3 regions of the Occallatibacter sp. FHG110214_02 genome follow, and region 2 is predicted to be linked to each of the others. Evidence: riboswitches for the same ligand, from Rfam matches in the RefSeq annotation. Region 2 holds a riboswitch; each other region holds the start of a gene.
The links. Region 2 has a riboswitch for cobalamin ahead of cobU (bifunctional adenosylcobinamide kinase/adenosylcobinamide-phosphate guanylyltransferase). Riboswitches for the same ligand answer to the same signal wherever they lie in the genome.

Region 1: it holds a riboswitch for cobalamin, as region 2 does, so the genes downstream of both, AC5S3R_RS17930 (CbtB domain-containing protein) here and cobU (bifunctional adenosylcobinamide kinase/adenosylcobinamide-phosphate guanylyltransferase) in region 2, are expected to answer to the same signal.
Region 3: it holds a riboswitch for cobalamin, as region 2 does, so the genes downstream of both, metE (5-methyltetrahydropteroyltriglutamate--homocysteine S-methyltransferase) here and cobU (bifunctional adenosylcobinamide kinase/adenosylcobinamide-phosphate guanylyltransferase) in region 2, are expected to answer to the same signal.

The regions. Positions count from the first base shown of each region.
Region 1 covers NZ_JBZYWK010000025.1:67,550-72,852, reverse strand. Annotated here, with positions in the region: partial or broken gene AC5S3R_RS17935 (histidine phosphatase family protein) at 58-465, opposite strand; adenosylcobalamin (AdoCbl) riboswitch at 705-853, shown strand; gene AC5S3R_RS17930 (CbtB domain-containing protein) at 856-1,077, shown strand; gene AC5S3R_RS17925 (CbtA family protein) at 1,087-1,809, shown strand; gene AC5S3R_RS17920 (ABC transporter substrate-binding protein) at 1,838-2,746, shown strand; gene AC5S3R_RS17915 (ABC transporter ATP-binding protein) at 2,752-3,510, shown strand; gene AC5S3R_RS17910 (FecCD family ABC transporter permease) at 3,435-4,514, shown strand; gene AC5S3R_RS17905 (hypothetical protein) at 4,511-4,858, shown strand; partial or broken gene AC5S3R_RS17900 (transposase) at 4,819-5,278, shown strand.
Region 2 covers NZ_JBZYWK010000021.1:22,370-27,672, reverse strand. Annotated here, with positions in the region: gene AC5S3R_RS16310 (TonB-dependent receptor) at 1-1,782, opposite strand, end outside; cobalamin riboswitch at 2,095-2,289, opposite strand; cobalamin riboswitch at 2,389-2,565, shown strand; gene cobU (bifunctional adenosylcobinamide kinase/adenosylcobinamide-phosphate guanylyltransferase) at 2,722-3,258, shown strand; gene cobT (nicotinate-nucleotide--dimethylbenzimidazole phosphoribosyltransferase) at 3,255-4,361, shown strand; gene cobS (adenosylcobinamide-GDP ribazoletransferase) at 4,358-5,134, shown strand; gene AC5S3R_RS16290 (histidine phosphatase family protein) at 5,134-5,303, shown strand, end outside.
Region 3 covers NZ_JBZYWK010000006.1:81,025-86,327, forward strand. Annotated here, with positions in the region: gene AC5S3R_RS07545 (D-arabinono-1,4-lactone oxidase) at 1-681, shown strand, start outside; gene metE (5-methyltetrahydropteroyltriglutamate--homocysteine S-methyltransferase) at 772-3,048, opposite strand; cobalamin riboswitch at 3,194-3,395, opposite strand; gene pabB (aminodeoxychorismate synthase component I) at 3,459-5,303, shown strand, end outside.

The DNA.
Region 1 (5,303 bases), on a different contig from region 2:
ACCTGTATGTGGTGATTCAAGACGAACAGGTCCGTTGCTTGCGTCGCTCCCGCTTGCCTACTCTGCTGTGTGCAAAGAGCAGCCGGTACATCGCACGGTCCACTGTCCGCGGCTAAACCTAATATCTGTAAGAGATAGCGGCGCAATGTCGAAGTGCCAGAATGTCTGTGCGGGGATATGCAGAGCGTGAACAATAGCGGCACGAATTACTGCTGGATGAGTAATTGCAACCGTAGAGGTGTGACCCAAATCACCTTGTTCTTTCATCCAGCTTCCAGCCCTGGCTACTAGTTCTTCAATGGACTCGCCGCCATGAGGAGAGGCACTCGCGTCCGTCAACCATGCCAGGATTCCATCCGGCTCTGTTGTCTGCACATCTTCCATGCTTCGGCCCTGCCATCTCCCATAGTAGCAATCGCGCAGTGCGGGAGCGACAACAGCCTGCAATCTCAAGTAGTGTGCTGTTTGCTGTGTGCGCTATTCTGGCGCGAAGTAGATATATTCTGCGCGAGGTAGCACCCAATTGGTTTTGGTAATCCTGGCAATCTCTTCTTCAGCAATGGGCTCATCGAGCGGAAAGGCTGCTCGCCTTTGTGCTTGCGTGGCTGCATGAGCGATCAGGATTAGTTTGGGTACACGGATGATTTCCTTTGCGACGTTTGTGACTCTAGCTCTTGACACGCATGATACGGAGACATAGGGTTAAATTAGTCTTTTGAAATGAAGTGGAGAAGCCGGTGAGAACCCGGCGCGGTCGCGCCACTGTAACTGACAGAATACAGTCAGAAGCCAGACCTCCTTTCATTCCTCAAACGAACTCTGCTGTGGGACGCACGATCCCAGGAGGTTCTTGAAATGGCTCAGCCTGTAGCCGGCACATTTGCTCCGCAACCTGTTTCCATTCCCGCCATTCCAGTGCATGAAATTCTTCCATGGGCACTCTTTGGTGGCCTCCTGATGCTGCTCGCGCTCTATTTCGTCGGCGCCGAGCAAGGAGCAACCTCGCTCCTGCAGGGCCACGCTATTCATGAATTCGTGCACGATGGCCGCCATCTTCTCGGCTTTCCCTGTCACTAAGAGGCAAAGATGACTCGTATCCTGCTTGTGCGCGGGATGCTTGCCGGCATCGTCGCAGGCCTGCTTGTATTTGCACTGGCCCGATGGATCGGCGAACCACAGGTGGAGCGCGCCATTACATTTGAGACCAATCTGGATCAGGCCAGGGGCGAAGCTCCCGAGCCTGAGATCGTCAGCAGGGAAGTGCAACGGAGCTTCGGTCTCCTCACCGGTACGCTTGTATACGGAACTGCAATTGGCGGCATCTTCGGCCTGGTCTTTGCTTTTGCTTATGGTCGCATCCCGATTGCCAATCCAAGAATGCTCTCTGCGGTTCTGGCAAGTATGGGATTCGCTTCAATTGCATTGGTTCCTGTGCTCAAATATCCAGCCAATCCACCTTCGGTTGGGAATCCTGAAACCATCGGCATACGCACGGCCTCTTTCTTTCTACTGCTTGCTTTCTCGGTTGCCGCTGCGGTTCTTGCTGCGCAGCTTCAACTTCGTCTCCACAGCCGTTTGGGCGCATGGAGCTCTTTGCTTTTGGCCGTTTTCGTTTTCGTGATTGCCATGGCAGTGGTTTTCCATTTCCTGCCCAATTTTGATGAGGTTCCCGCAGGATTCCCCGCAACCCTGATGTGGAAGTTCCGTGTTGCCGCTCTTGAAATGCAGGCATTGATATGGAGTTCTCTCGGTTTTATTTTTGGATGGCTTGTAGACAGGGTTTTCACTGCACAGCAACTTCATCCCTGACTACATATTTTTACGAAGGACAGAAACGATGCGTCGGCTTTCAAGCCTCATTTCCGCACATGTTCGTTTACGCTTTTTGTTTTTCACTGCGCTGCTACTGCTCTGTGCTTTGGCAGGCCCTGCGCAGACAAAGCCGCAGCGCATCGTATCGACTACGCCAAGCATTACGGAGACTCTTTTCGCGCTGGGTATTGGAGATCATGTTGTAGGAGTCTCCCGCTTCTGCAATTACCCTCCCGAAGTGCAAAAGCTCCCCAAGATCGGAAGCTACATCCATCCTGATGTAGAAGCCATCGCGCGCCTCACGCCGGATCTCGTGATACTGGAGAGCGGAGCAAATCAGGTGACGGATCGCTTAATCGGCTTGCATATTGGCTATATCGAAGTGCCGCATCTCACGCTTGAAGATATATTCACAACCACACAGCTCATTGGGAAAGCCACAGGAGTGCCCGATCGCGCCGCCAGCCTGATCGCGCAAATGAAAAGCTCTCTGAACGCGATTCAAGCCAGGGCGAAAGCACAGCTATCCCCACGTGTAGTTGTCATCGTAGATCGTCAGCAGGGAACACTCAACAACCTCACCGTTGTCGGGGCCAATAACTATGTCAACCAGATCATCGAAGTAGCTGGTGGCAAAAATGTTCTGGCCAAACCCGGCCTTCCGCCTTATCCGCGCATCGCTCTCGAAACCATCCTGCGCGAAAATCCTGATGTCATCATCGATCTAAGCGGAACGCAGGAGACGGAAGCGGCACGCCAGGTCTCACGCAGTTCCACCATCGCCCTGTGGAATCAATACCACGACCTTGTGGCAGTGCGCAGTGGGCACGTTTACGCAGGTACAACAAACTTGCTTGTTGTACCCGGCCCACGCACCCCTCTAGCCGCGAAGCGCCTCTATGACTTCATTCATGGCATAGGAGGCTCCGATTGAGTTCCTTGCTTGAAGTCGAGAGCGTTAGCTTTTCCTATGGAAACCGCTCCGTGCTTGATTCCGTCGGTTTTCGTGCCGATAAAGGAGAGTTCCTTGCACTGCTTGGAATCAACGGCTCTGGAAAAAGCACATTGCTCGACATCATCTCAGGCTTTCGCAGGCCGGAGACAGGTACTGTCACAATCAGTGGGCGCAGCCGGCAGCAATGGAGCCGGCGTGAAATTGCGCAAAATGTCAGTCATCTCCCCCAGGCCATTCATGCGGACCTTCCTTTTACCGCCGAACAGTTAGTTGGCATGGGAAGATATCCGCACACAGACCGCTGGTTTGAATCCGAAGAGGATCATCGACGTATCCGCACTGCAATGGAACGCACCTCATGCTGGCCGCAGCGTCATCGTCCCTTTCGTTCTCTGAGCGGAGGCGAGCGTCAACGCATTCTTCTCGCTGCATGTCTCGCGCAGGATGCAGCCACGCTGCTCCTGGATGAGCCATCAACCTTTCTCGATATTGAGCAGCAACTGCATTGCTTCAGCGTGCTGCGTGATGAAGCGCATACTGGAAAACTCTGTATCGCCGCGACGCATGATCTAAATCTCGCGCTCACCTACTGCACGCGCCTCGTGGTACTTGCAAACGGCGTGATCGCCTTCGACATGTCAACAGAGTACGCGCACAGCAATAAAGAGTGGCTGAGCCTGTTCTCAACGCGACTGGACATGGGAACAACTCCATCTGGCGCGCCGTGGGTGTGGTATCGATGAGCGCACGTCAACGGCTTTTGTTCATAACACAGCACTGCGTAACGCTCTCCGTGCTTATCTTTCTTGCCGCTGCTCTACTCCTGCCGTGGGTCGGAGCCGGCCCCATAAGCCTTGCGCGAGTTGTTCAGCATCAAGCCCCCGATTACGAGATCCTGCTGCAACTTCGCGTGTCGCGCACGCTGCTTGCTTTAATTGCCGGGGGCGCGTTGTCACTGGCCGGCTCGCTCTTTCAGGCAGTGCTCCGGGACGCACTCGCTGATCCCTACACGTTGGGCATCTCATCCGGTGCATCTCTCGGTGCAGTTGCAGTTATCGCCATCGGATGGGAGACCTTCTTAGGAATCCCTATGACCTGGATCGGAGCGTTGGCCGGTGCCTTCGCTGTTCTCGCCTTTGTCATTGGCGGAGCCTTCCGGCAGCGCCAGATATCCGCCTTTAGCCTGCTTCTCACCGGAATCGCTATCAACAGCATCTGTGCTGCATTCATTATTATTCTCAGCAGTTTTGTAGGATTGTCACGCTCGTTCTCCATTGTGCGATGGCTGATAGGCAGCATCGATGCCACCAGTTACATTTCTTTGGCGGTGGTGGCAGTGGTTGTACTGGCCGTCTCAGCGGTAATACTCACACAGGCGCGCAGTTGGAATCTGCTCGCCGTCGGAGAGCGATGGGCCTCTTCACGCGGCGTGCATGTAGGTCCTCTTCTTGTCCAAGGCTATATTCTTGGTTCCATCCTCGTAGCAGGGGCAATTGCTCTCACCGGCCCCATCGGCTTTGTCGGGTTAATTGTTCCGCATCTTGTGCGCTCGCGCATCAGCTCGGACCATCGCTTGCTAATGCCATGTGCATTCCTCCTTGGCGGAACGCTACTCGCGCTCTGCGACTCCATCGGAAGAATCGTCATGCCTCCTGCAGAGCTACCAGCAGGCGCTGTGCTCGCCTTAATTGGAGGCCCCTACCTGGTTTGGGTTATCCGCCAGAGAACCCCCGCGGAGGAGATATGACATCGCATCGTCAGCGCGTCATTCGTGCAGATGGCCGCACTCTGAATATCATGCAGCATCGAGGACATCTCTCCTATTGCTTCACCGGTTGCTGCGGCCGCACGGAACGCGGCTATGCGGAAGTCCCCGTCGATATCTATAAGGAAGAATGGATCAAGCGCAAAATCCGCAATCAGGTCCATCTCACCAAAGGCGGATGCCTCGGCCCCTGCTCATTAGCCAATGTGGCATGCCTGGTTGGCCTGCCCGGCGAATTTAGTTACCAGCGATCTACGAGTAAAACTGGTATGAGGGGCGCCCTTGAGTGGGTAAGGCAAAGAAGCACAGCCCAGAGCAGATCGTGAGCCTGCTGCGGCAGAGAGAAGAGGCAGTTTCGAGCGGCCGGACGACGCCATTGGCGTGCCGGGAAGCTGGAATTACGGACCAGACGTACTACCGTTGGCGGAAGGAATACGGCGGGTTGCAGACGGACCAGGCGCGCCGGTTGAAGGAACTTGAGCAGGAGAACGCGAAGCTGAAGCGTATCGTGGCAAACCTGAACTTGGAGAACCTCGTTCTGAAGGACGTGGCTTCGGGAAACTTCTGATCCCCGCACGGCGTTGTTCTGCCGTGGCTCAGGCATGCGGAAAGCGCGGCCTGAGCCAGCGCACGCGTGCCGGCTGTTGAGCCAGCCGCGTGGCACGCAGCGTTACCAGTTGCGGCGGCGCGACGACGAAGATGCACTTACGCAGGCGATTATCGAGCTTGCCAAGCAGTATGGCCGAGTGGATGCAATTTCAGAAATTCCGC
Region 2 (5,303 bases):
ATCGCCGTAGGCTGTGTAACCGACATAGAAACCGGCACCGAAACGCTCGTAAAGTGAGGGCGCGCGATAGCCTGTGCCAGCATGAGCGCGCAGCTTTGTGCCAGATTCCCGAAAGATGTAGGCAGCCGAGACATCTCCCGTATTCGCGTTCGGTGGAGAGCTTACCGGGATTCCGCTGTACGGATTGCCGGTAGCCGGCAAAAACGTAGGCGTATCCAGATTGAAGGCCTGAAAGCGATAGGAACCGGCCAGTTGCAAACGTCCATCCAGCAGATGCACTTGGTCTTGGATAAAGAAAGCCTGGTTTCTTTCCGTAACAGTCGTTGCAAAGCTTGCTGTAGGATCAGGCTCCGTGTCGCCATTGTAGGAGTGCTCGTTCTCGAACTCGTAGCCAGCGTCGATAGACTGGTATTTTCCAAGTTGCCAGTCAAAACGCCCGCTGACTGTATTGGTTAAGCCGTCATAGTTCAGGAACTCAGTGCCACCATAAGGCTGATAGCCCGCCCCCAAAGGACCATTGATGAAGTTACGTCCCGTCGCCAGCCCCTGATAGTCAGCGGTCAATGACAGCGAGTTGGTGGGATGTGTAGTAAAAATCAACGCGCCAGCATAGGTACGCGCCGTGCGATGGTAGTCGGGATCGTCATAGTCGGGAATATAAGTGGCATTGCCGGTATTGATCTGGTCGAGAGGCACGCCGTTTTCATATTGCTTGAACGCCTCGCCAGTGAGCGGAACAGCTTCGAGGGCGCCATCTCCAGAGGCAATCGCAGATGGGCTTTGCGTAGTGAAGCTGAACGAGTCTGTAAAGAGCATTCGGCCAAAGATGCGCGTTTTGTCCGAAATTGCGTAATCGAACATTCCTTGTGCATTCGTCGTACGGTCGGGCAAGTTGCCATCCAGACCGCGTGTCACATTGAGATGAGAAGCACCGAGGCTGTAGCCGAGCTTGCTGTGAAATGCCGAGCCAGAGCCCGCAGCCTGCCCGCGGAAGGTGCCTAGAGAACCGCCTTCAAGCAGCAGGGAAGCGCGAGGCCTGCCGCCACCCATGCCCGTAATGATATTGATGACGCCACCAGTTGCATCCGTGCCGTAAATGGACGATCCGGTGCCACGCAAAACTTCGATGTGGTCAACATTGGTGACGAGCATGTCCTGCAACAGGGAAGAGGCGTCGCCCTGTGTGCCGGTTACATCGCGGAAGCGGAATCCGTCGATAAGAATCGCCGTGTCCTGGTTGCGCAGGCCGCGCGTCTTGATGGAAACCAGGCCTCCCGGTCCCCCTTGCTGTTCAACGCGCAAACCGGGAATATAGCTCAGTGCATCGGAGATCGTATTCGTATCCAGCGCCTGGATTGTCTCAGGGCCAACGATAGAGACGGATTTTGCCGTTTCGTCCGTTGTCTGCGCCGTGCCGGAAGCAGTGACCATTACCGTGTTTGTAACTGCGGCGAGAGCTAACTGTAAATCAAGCTCAGGTGGAGTATCGCGTCCTGTCACATCAACCGTGACAACTGCCGAAGATACCAAGCCTTTTGCCGTAGCAGAAAGCAGATAGAGCGCTGGGGAAAGATGCTCGAAGTGATAGTGGCCGGATTGGTCGCTGACGACTCGAACGCTCGTCGTGTTGTCCTGCGAGACCAGGGTTACCGTTGCGCCAGCGACGGCTACTCCGGCGGGGTCTCTCACAACCCCACTGAAGCTTGTATTCCCCTGCGCCCAAGCAACTGCACAAGCTAGAAAGAAAACACTGGCAATCCTCAAAATGAACCGCAATTTCATGCTGACTCCTCCCTGGATACGGGATGTTGCCGTTAAATGGCTTAATTTGTACGAGGATTCCAGCGACTATTACGAGAACATGGTGGCAGCTGTGGCTACGCATTGGGAGCCGTGGCATAGAGATCCCGCAGCCCTGCTTCTGCCGCTGCGTGCGCCGCCAATCAAGAAAGGTAAACATCCGTCGAGGAGTCCGCGCCTCAAAATAATTGAGCTAGAGCGACCGCAACGATGGAATAAAAGAAGGGTAGAGAAGAGAGGAAAAGCCGAACCGAAGAACGTCCTCATCCTGCCCTCCGCTTTCACCGAAACGGGGCGCATCTTAACTACGAGGCAGGTATCCTGACTTGCAGGTCATCACCCGTCGCAGCCTTCCCATTCCTTTCGGAACAGTGGCATAGATTGCGAAGGATTCACTGCTTACAGTGGCGGGACCGTGCGGGATTTACACCCGCTTCCCTCTGTGATCTGCTTTCAATTTCAGCAGATACCTCGAAGTAAATTTATCCTAACATGCACCTGCGCGATGAAATGCTGCTAAGTCACAATTGATCTCGAAAGCGGAATGCATCGACTCAAACATCCATTGACCTGTCGAGTTCCAAGAATTTATCTTTCAATTCATCTGGTGTTCGGGAAGGCGGTGCGATTCCGCCACTACCCCGTAACTGTGACGCTGAGAGACCGGCACTCCTTTTGGAAGCCACTGGAGATCAAACCTCCGGGAAGGCTGCTCGATCTTGTCGAAGCGAAAGTCAGGAGACCGGCCAGATGCCAATCTGGGCTTGTTCGACTTCGATGGGAGAGTCGAAGAGTGTATTTGTGGTGTCCGGCTTCTAAAGCTGACGCACGCAGCGGCCTTAGTATTTCTTCCCGCCTGTCTATTTAGCGTTGCGTAAGTGACGCGGAGAACGGTGCATGTGTTCAGCTTCTGCCCGAGATGTGACTCTCGTATTAGGTGGTGTCCGCAGCGGCAAGAGCCGCTATGCCCTACAACTCGCGTCGAGAGCGGAAAAGGTCACTTTCCTCGCGACAGCGGAGCATCGTCAGGACGAGGAGATGCAGCGCAAAATCAAACGGCATCGTTCTGAACGGCCTGAGCATTGGACAACCATCGAAGAACCCCTGAACTTGGTGGAGGTAATTGAATCGGTAAGGGACTGTGACTTATTGGTTGTAGATTGCCTGACGCTGTTTGCAGGGAAGCTTCTTGAAGTCTATGAAAGCGATGCAGCAGCGATCAACAAAAGCATAGATGCGCTGTGTACGTCCCTCACATCAAATCGATTCACCATCGTGCTGGTTTCCAACGAGGTCGGGAGCGGAGTTGTTCCAGCTTTCGAGATGGGGAGACGATACAGGGACCTGCTCGGCGAGATCAATCAGCGTATTGCCGCAGTAGCTGACCATGTCGTTTTAATGGTGGCAGGGCTTCCACTTGTGCTCAAGGGCTCTCTCAGCGAAAAGGAGGGCATGTGACCGTTTCCATAAATCCAGCCGCGAAGCCTGAGATGAGCCAACCTGGCATTGACGAGTTGATTAGAGCGATTAGTCCGCCGAGCGAAGAATGGCGCGCAAGGGCACGCCTGCATCTCGACAGCTTGACGAAGCCACTCGGGAGCCTGAGCAGGCTTGAAGACATTGCGGCCCAAATTGTAGCGATTCGAGGCGAAAGAATCACGGAACCGGTAAGCAAAGCAGCCTATGTTTTTGCTGCAGATCATGGGATCACAGAAGAAGGCGTTAGCGCATATCCACGTGAAGTGACCCGGCAGATGGTTCTGAACTTTCTAGCGGAGGGCGCCGCAATCAACGTGTTAGCGCGATTGCACCACGCAGCATTGCACGTCGTCGATGTAGGTGTGGATGCGGAATTTGGCTCGATTGCGGGGCTTCTCGATCGCAAGGTGCGGCGCGGCACGCGGAATATGCTGCATGAAGCTGCGATGAGCGAAGAAGAAGTTGGGAAAGCATTGCGTGTCGGTTATCAGCTTGGAACTGACGCCGCTGCTGCTGGACATAACATCCTTGCAATTGGAGAAATGGGAATTGGCAACACGACCGCTGCCAGCGCTGTGACTTGCGCGCTGATCGGTGTTGCAGCTATAGAGGCAACCGGCAAGGGCACTGGAGTTGATCCCACCGCATATGCGAACAAGGTGCGCGTGGTTGAAGCCGCCGTTGCGAAACATTGCAGTCCCTCCAGCAGTCTTTCTCCTGTTGAGATTTTGCGGTGTCTTGGTGGGCTTGAAATTGCCGCGATGACAGGGATGGTTCTTGCTGCCGCCAAGCACCGCCTTGTTGTCGTACTCGATGGATTTATCTCTACTGCCGCAGGGGCCCTCGCGGCTGGCATTGAGCCGTATGTGAGCGGCTATTTGATTGCTGGCCACCAATCAGAGGAGCCGGGACACAAGCTGCTTCTTCAACATCTGAAACTTACGCCCGTGCTCACTCTCGGAATGCGCCTTGGCGAAGGCTCAGGAGCCGCACTTGCAATGCCTGTCATCGAATCAGCAATCGCCATCTATAACCAGATGGCAACCTTTGCATCAGCAGGAGTGAGTGGAGCCGAAGCATGAGCCTAACCACCCAAATGCAGAGAGCTTGGTTTGACTGTCTCACCGCCGTACAGTTCCTTACACGTCTTCAAGTGCCATCTGGTCCCTATGAAAAGGATTCTCTAGCGCGCGCCGTGAAGTTCTTTCCTGCGGTTGGATTACTAATTGGTCTGGGTAGTGCGCTTCTGTATTTCCTGCTTGCGCCTCATCTCCCGTTGACGGTAGCTGCATTGCTTATTGTCATTTACCTTGTAGTGATTACAGGATGCCTGCACGAAGATGGGCTTGCAGACGCTGCAGATGGCTTCGGCGGCGGATGGGAGCGAGAAAAAGTGCTCTCGATTATGCGCGACAGTCGCATTGGAAGCTATGGAGCAGTGGCTCTCATCTTCAGCGTGCTTGCTCGCGTTCTCCTCATCGCCTCGCTACCAGCAGCCCAGGCGGAAGTCTACCTCGTTGTGGCCCCGGTTCTGAGCCGCTGGACGATTCTCCCACTTAGCTTCTATCTTCCTTCGGCGCGCGAACGCAGCGTCAATCAGATTGACGGACAAGGAGCGCGTATTGCTCGCCTCGCGACACGCGGTAGCCTCATTTTGGGTAGCCTGTTTACAGCGCTCGTTGTTTTTGCATTACTGCGCCTTCGTGGGTTCGTGCCTGTATTTGTAAGCGCAGGCGTCACATTGCTCACAGCACTCTATTACAACCGTCGAATCGGCGGCGTTACAGGAGACTGCTTTGGTGCGACGACACAGTTGACCGAAATTGCAGTATTGCTCTCCGGAGTGTGGATCTGATGAGGTCGCTGCTCTTTATCCGCCATGCTGAAACTGACCTCGCAGGTCGGTTCTGCGGGCACTCTGACCCGCCTGTCAATAAGCGAGGGCATCGTCAGATAGAGGATCTATTGCGAAAGCTGGAAGGCATATCCATCGACACCGTCTATACAAGCGATCTGGTCCGCGC
Region 3 (5,303 bases), on a different contig from region 2:
TCGCACCTGGCTGAAATTATGGGGGCCGCTTATAGCGTGTCTCTTTTCACTCATTGGCAAGGCAACAAGGCTGACCAGGTGTGGATGAAGCATCGCGTGGCGCATGGAGCTAAAGCACCTATGCCTGCTACTTTCCATGGTGCAACGCTTGCCGATAAAAAGCTGCATCCTGTGGGCAGGGATGCTGATGCGACTCCCTGCACGGAGCAGGGCGGTATATCTGGGCCGTGGTATGAGCGCCTGCCTCACTTCAAGCTCGCTTTCACGCCGTCTGTCGGGCATGAGATCCAGACGGAATATTTCGTTCCACTCGATGAGGGTTACCAAGCTATTCGTGCTGTGGAAACACTGCGCGACCGCATCACGCCGCATCTGCTTGTCACCGAGCTCCGCGCTATAGCAGCGGATGACCTGTGGTTAAGCATGGCCTATGAGCGCTCATCGCTGGCAATTCACTTTACCTGGAAGCCCGAAGCAGATGCCGTGCACGAGCTGACGCCACAGATAGAAGAGAAGCTTGCGCCCTTCAACCCAAGGCCGCACTGGGCGAAGGTTTTCTCCGTTTCAAAGGAACAACTGGAACATAGATATCCGCGTGCAAACGACTTCCGCAAGCTTGTGCATACTTACGATCCTGAAGGAAAGTTCACCAACGATTTCCTGCAACGCACTATTCTGTAGACAGCGGATGAACGCTCTCCGGCAGAGGATATTCCCTTGTTGAGCATGAATAGAATGAGACAGCCCGTCGCGCCGGGCTGCCTCATTTGCTTATGCGTACACTTCCATGCGGAGCCGCAACGCCGCTGCACACATATTGCTCAGTGCAGACTCCGTCTCCGCCCATCCACGCGTCTTCAATCCACAGTCTGGATTCACCCAAAGCTGTTCCGGCTTAAGCACCTGCCTGGCCAGTTGCAGTAGCGCATACATCTCCTCCGCATCTGGCACACGCGGAGAGTGAATGTCATACACGCCGGGCCCAATCTCGTTTGGATAGCCATGTGCGCGGAAGGCATCCAACAGTTCCATACGCGAGCGTGCCGACTCCATTGAAATTACATCGGCATCGAGCGCGGCAATTGACGGCAAAATGTCTTCAAACTCGCAGTAGCACATGTGCGTGTGAATCTGTGTCTGGTTGCGCACGCCTGTAGTTGCGAGGCGGAAGGCCTTCACAGCCCAGTTGAGATAGGTATCCCAGTCCGCACGCCGCAGCGGCAGCCCCTCGCGCAGTGCAGGCTCATCTACTTGAATGATGTTGATTCCCGCGGCCTCCAGGTCTTTCACTTCTTCACGCAAAGCCAGCGCGATCTGCCACGACGTGAGTTGGCGCGAAATATCATTGCGCGCAAACGACCACTGCAGAATGGTGATTGGCCCAGTCAGCATGCCCTTTAGCGGACGCGTGGTTAGTGAACGCGCATACTTGCTCCATTTCACTGTCATCGGCTCAGGCCGCGAAACATCGCCAAAGACAATCGGCGGCTTTACGCAACGTGAGCCGTAGCTCTGCACCCAGCCATTCTCTGTGAATGCGAAGCCTTCAAGAAACTCTGCGAAATACTCGACCATGTCGTTGCGCTCGAACTCGCCGTGCACGAGAACATCGAGCCCAATCTTCTCCTGCCGGCGAATGCAGCTTTCCGTCTCTTCGCGTAAAAACGCATCATATTTTTCGAGCGTTTCGTGTCCTCGCTTGTAAGCAGCACGATGCTTACGCACCTCTGCCGTCTGCGGAAAAGAGCCAATCGTTGTCGTCGGAAACAGCGGTAGACCAAGCGCCTCGCGCTGCACTACGGTGCGCTCGCTATACGCTGACTCCCGCGCAAAATCGCTCTCCTTCAGTGCATTAAGTTGCGCACGTACCGCCGGGTTGGTCGAGGACTCAGCAGACGCACGGTCTGCAATCGCGGCAGCATTCTGCTGCGCTGCTTCAACGTCTCCCTTGGCCAGAGCAACAACTTCATTCAGCTTTTCTTCGGCAAAACGCAGCCAGCTTTTGAGATGCGCGGACAACTTCGTCTCGCTCCGCAAATCATGCGGCACATGCAGCAGCGAGCATGACGGCGCCACTATAACCCGCCCTGCTCCAAGCACACCCACTGCGCGAGACAGCAACACAGACGCCTCCGCGAAGTTCGTTAGCCAGATGTTGCGCCCTTCCACGCATCCCACGCTCAGAACCTGGTGCGGTTTTAGAACCGCAAGCACCTGTTCAAGTTGCTGTGGCGCGCGCACAACATCAATATGCAGACCAGTTGTGTTTGCGTCCACTGCAAGAGAAAGATTTTCTGCCAGCCGACCAAAATACGTGGTCAGCATGATTTTGATTGGAACGGATCGTAGCTCGCCATATACCTTACGGAAGAAGTCCACTGCCTCAGTGGAAAGATCTGTTGCAAGAATTGGCTCATCAATCTGCACCCACCAGATCTTTTCCTGCGCAAGTTGCGCGAGAATTGTCTTGTATGCAGCAATCAGCTTGTCCGCGAGCGAGAATGCGCCAAAACCATCCACCGCTTTGCCTAGCAGAAGCAACGTGACCGGACCGATCAACACAGGCCGCGTCTCAATGCCCAGCAGGCGCGCCTCATGAATCTCGTTCAACAGCTTGGTGGTATCCACTGCAAATGAAATGCCGTCGCTCCACTCCGGCACAAGATAGTGGTAGTTTGTATCGAACCACTTCGTCATCTCCATCGCCGTCTGCTCGTGGCTGCTGCGGGCCATGGCAAAGTAGCGCTCCAGCGTAACCTTGCCTGTACCGAAACGCTCCGGCGTTGCGCCAAGCAGAACAAGCATATCGAGCACCTGGTCATATAGTGAGAAATCATTTGAAGGAATGAAGTCGATTCCCGCGTCCTTTTGCAGCTTCCAGTGCCTGGCACGAAGGTTCTTCGCAATCTCCAGCAGTTCTGCCTCCGTATGTTTGCCTGACCAATAACCTTCCAGCGCAAACTTCAGCTCGCGCTGGCCTCCCATGCGAGGAAATCCTAAATTTGCGGTTTTAAGTTTGGGGATATTCGATGCCGTATCTGCAAGCATTTTGGTTCTCTCCTTGATGCGTGAAAGAACCACCCATGCGCAGGCATGCTCCGCGTCGCGTGAAAGCGCAGAAACAGCTATGGCCACCGGCTCCAATCCACGAGAGCGGTATCCTCAGCGCACCCACGGTCAGCGCACTGCGCTTCCATGGTGGTGGTGGCAGGCCGGTATTCGGACTTTGGGCTGCCTACTCTGTTGCCGCTTCCCATCTCTCAGGAGACAGTGCGTTGGCTTGCGCCGTGCAACATTTCGTTCCCATCACCGCTGCGGGACAGCGCCGGATTCTCACCAGCTTCCCGTTTAACAAACCGCCCGTGGGCGATTTGACCTGCACACGTGTAGTCTACTGCACGGGCTTGGAGAGAAGGCAAGGGCAAACATCTTCATACCCCCATGTGTTGCAATGAGAAGTGGCACTCATTCCCGTGAAAGAACCGATGCAATATCCACTCGAAGACTGGCCGACGTATGCAGCAGAGCATTACGGCTGCGTGCTGTTACAAACAGCACGCACCGATATTGAAAACCAGAGCAGCTTTCTTTTCACCGATGCGCTGCAAATTCTCTCTGCCAACAATCTCGATGAAATCCCTGCTCTCTTCGCATCCATCGAGAAGGCGCTGCAGGATGGCTATTATGTAGCAGGCTTTTTGAGCTACGAAGCTGGATATCATTTTGAGCCCGCCGCTCTCGGACAGGTCGCGGCGCTTGCATATGCGAGTGATTTTCCTCTGGCATGGTTTGGTGTCTATCACGCCCCGCTTATTCGCAAAGAGAGTGCATCTTTACCCGCTGCTTCCGAACCTTGTGACGAAGACGCCGAAGAACCTTCTGCAATCTCCTTAGGCATCTCCCCGTCTGAATACCGCGACCATGTTCAGCAGGTTCGTCAGTTCATCGAAGTCGGAGATTTCTACCAAGCCAACTTCACCATGAAGATGCGCATGCGTTACAGCAAAGGCGCTGCGGAGTTGTTTGCAAAGATTATGGAGAACCAGCCGGTTGCTTATGGAGCGCTTATTCACACTGGCCAAGCACATATACTCTCAGCCTCACCGGAGCTTTTCTTTCGTAAGCAGCAAGACCAAATCACCGTACGCCCGATGAAGGGCACGGCTCCCCGAGGTCGCGATCTTGAGGAAGATGCGCGTATGTCCGCATGGCTCGCGGCAGATGAGAAGAATCGCGCGGAAAATGTGATGATTGTCGATCTCATGCGCAATGACCTAGGGCGCATCTGCAAAACCGGCAGCGTTGAAGTCACGGATTTATTCACCATTGAGCGTTATCAGCAACTGCTGCAGATGACCTCAACTATTCGCGGTGAGCTCAAGCCGCAAACGAGTTATTACGAAATTTTCCGCAGTCTTTTTCCATGCGGCTCCATCACTGGCGCGCCCAAAGTACGTACCATGCAGGTTATTCGTGAGCTTGAAAACGGGCCACGCGAGATTGCCTGCGGAGCCATTGGTTTCTTTTCACCCAATGGGGACGCGGTCTTCAGTGTCGCTATACGCACGGTGACGCTTCAAAAGGGAGAGGCCAGGCTGCGCGTAGGCTCAGGCATTACGCATGACTCCGACCCGCAGGCTGAGTACGAAGAATGCCTATTGAAGTCGAAGTTCCTCACGCACACATCACCGCGGTTTGAGTTGATTGAAACCATAGCATGGACAGATGACTTCACACTGCTCAATCTCCACCTTCAACGTCTACAAAATTCCGCTACCTATTTTGATTTCGCCTGTGACTCACAAAATATCCGCCAGCAGCTATATCAGTTGGCGAAAACATTTCCGCAAGGAACCCATCATCGCGTTCGTCTGCTGTTGTCGCGCTCTGGCACTGTCTCTATCACCAGCACTCCTCTGACTCCATCCAGAGAGTCGGCCCTTCTACTGCTCTCTCCCATACAGGTCGATTCATCAGATGTTTTTCTACGACACAAAACAACGCGGCGTGTCTTATTTGATGAAGCTCTTGCGCAAGCACAGGTTGCGGGTTGTGATGATGCGCTCTTCTTCAGCACACAAGGCCATGTGACCGAATGCGCCATTCATAACGTGATGATTGAGAAGAATGGAAAGTTGATAACGCCGCCGCTTGAATGTGGTTTGCTGCCCGGCGTCTATCGGCAGCATCTGCTGGCAACACATCCTGAAATCGAAGTGGCAACAATCACGCGAGAAGAGTTTCTTTCCGCTGAGCGCATTTTCGTTTTCAATTCTGTACGGGGATTGCGGCTGGCAAAAATT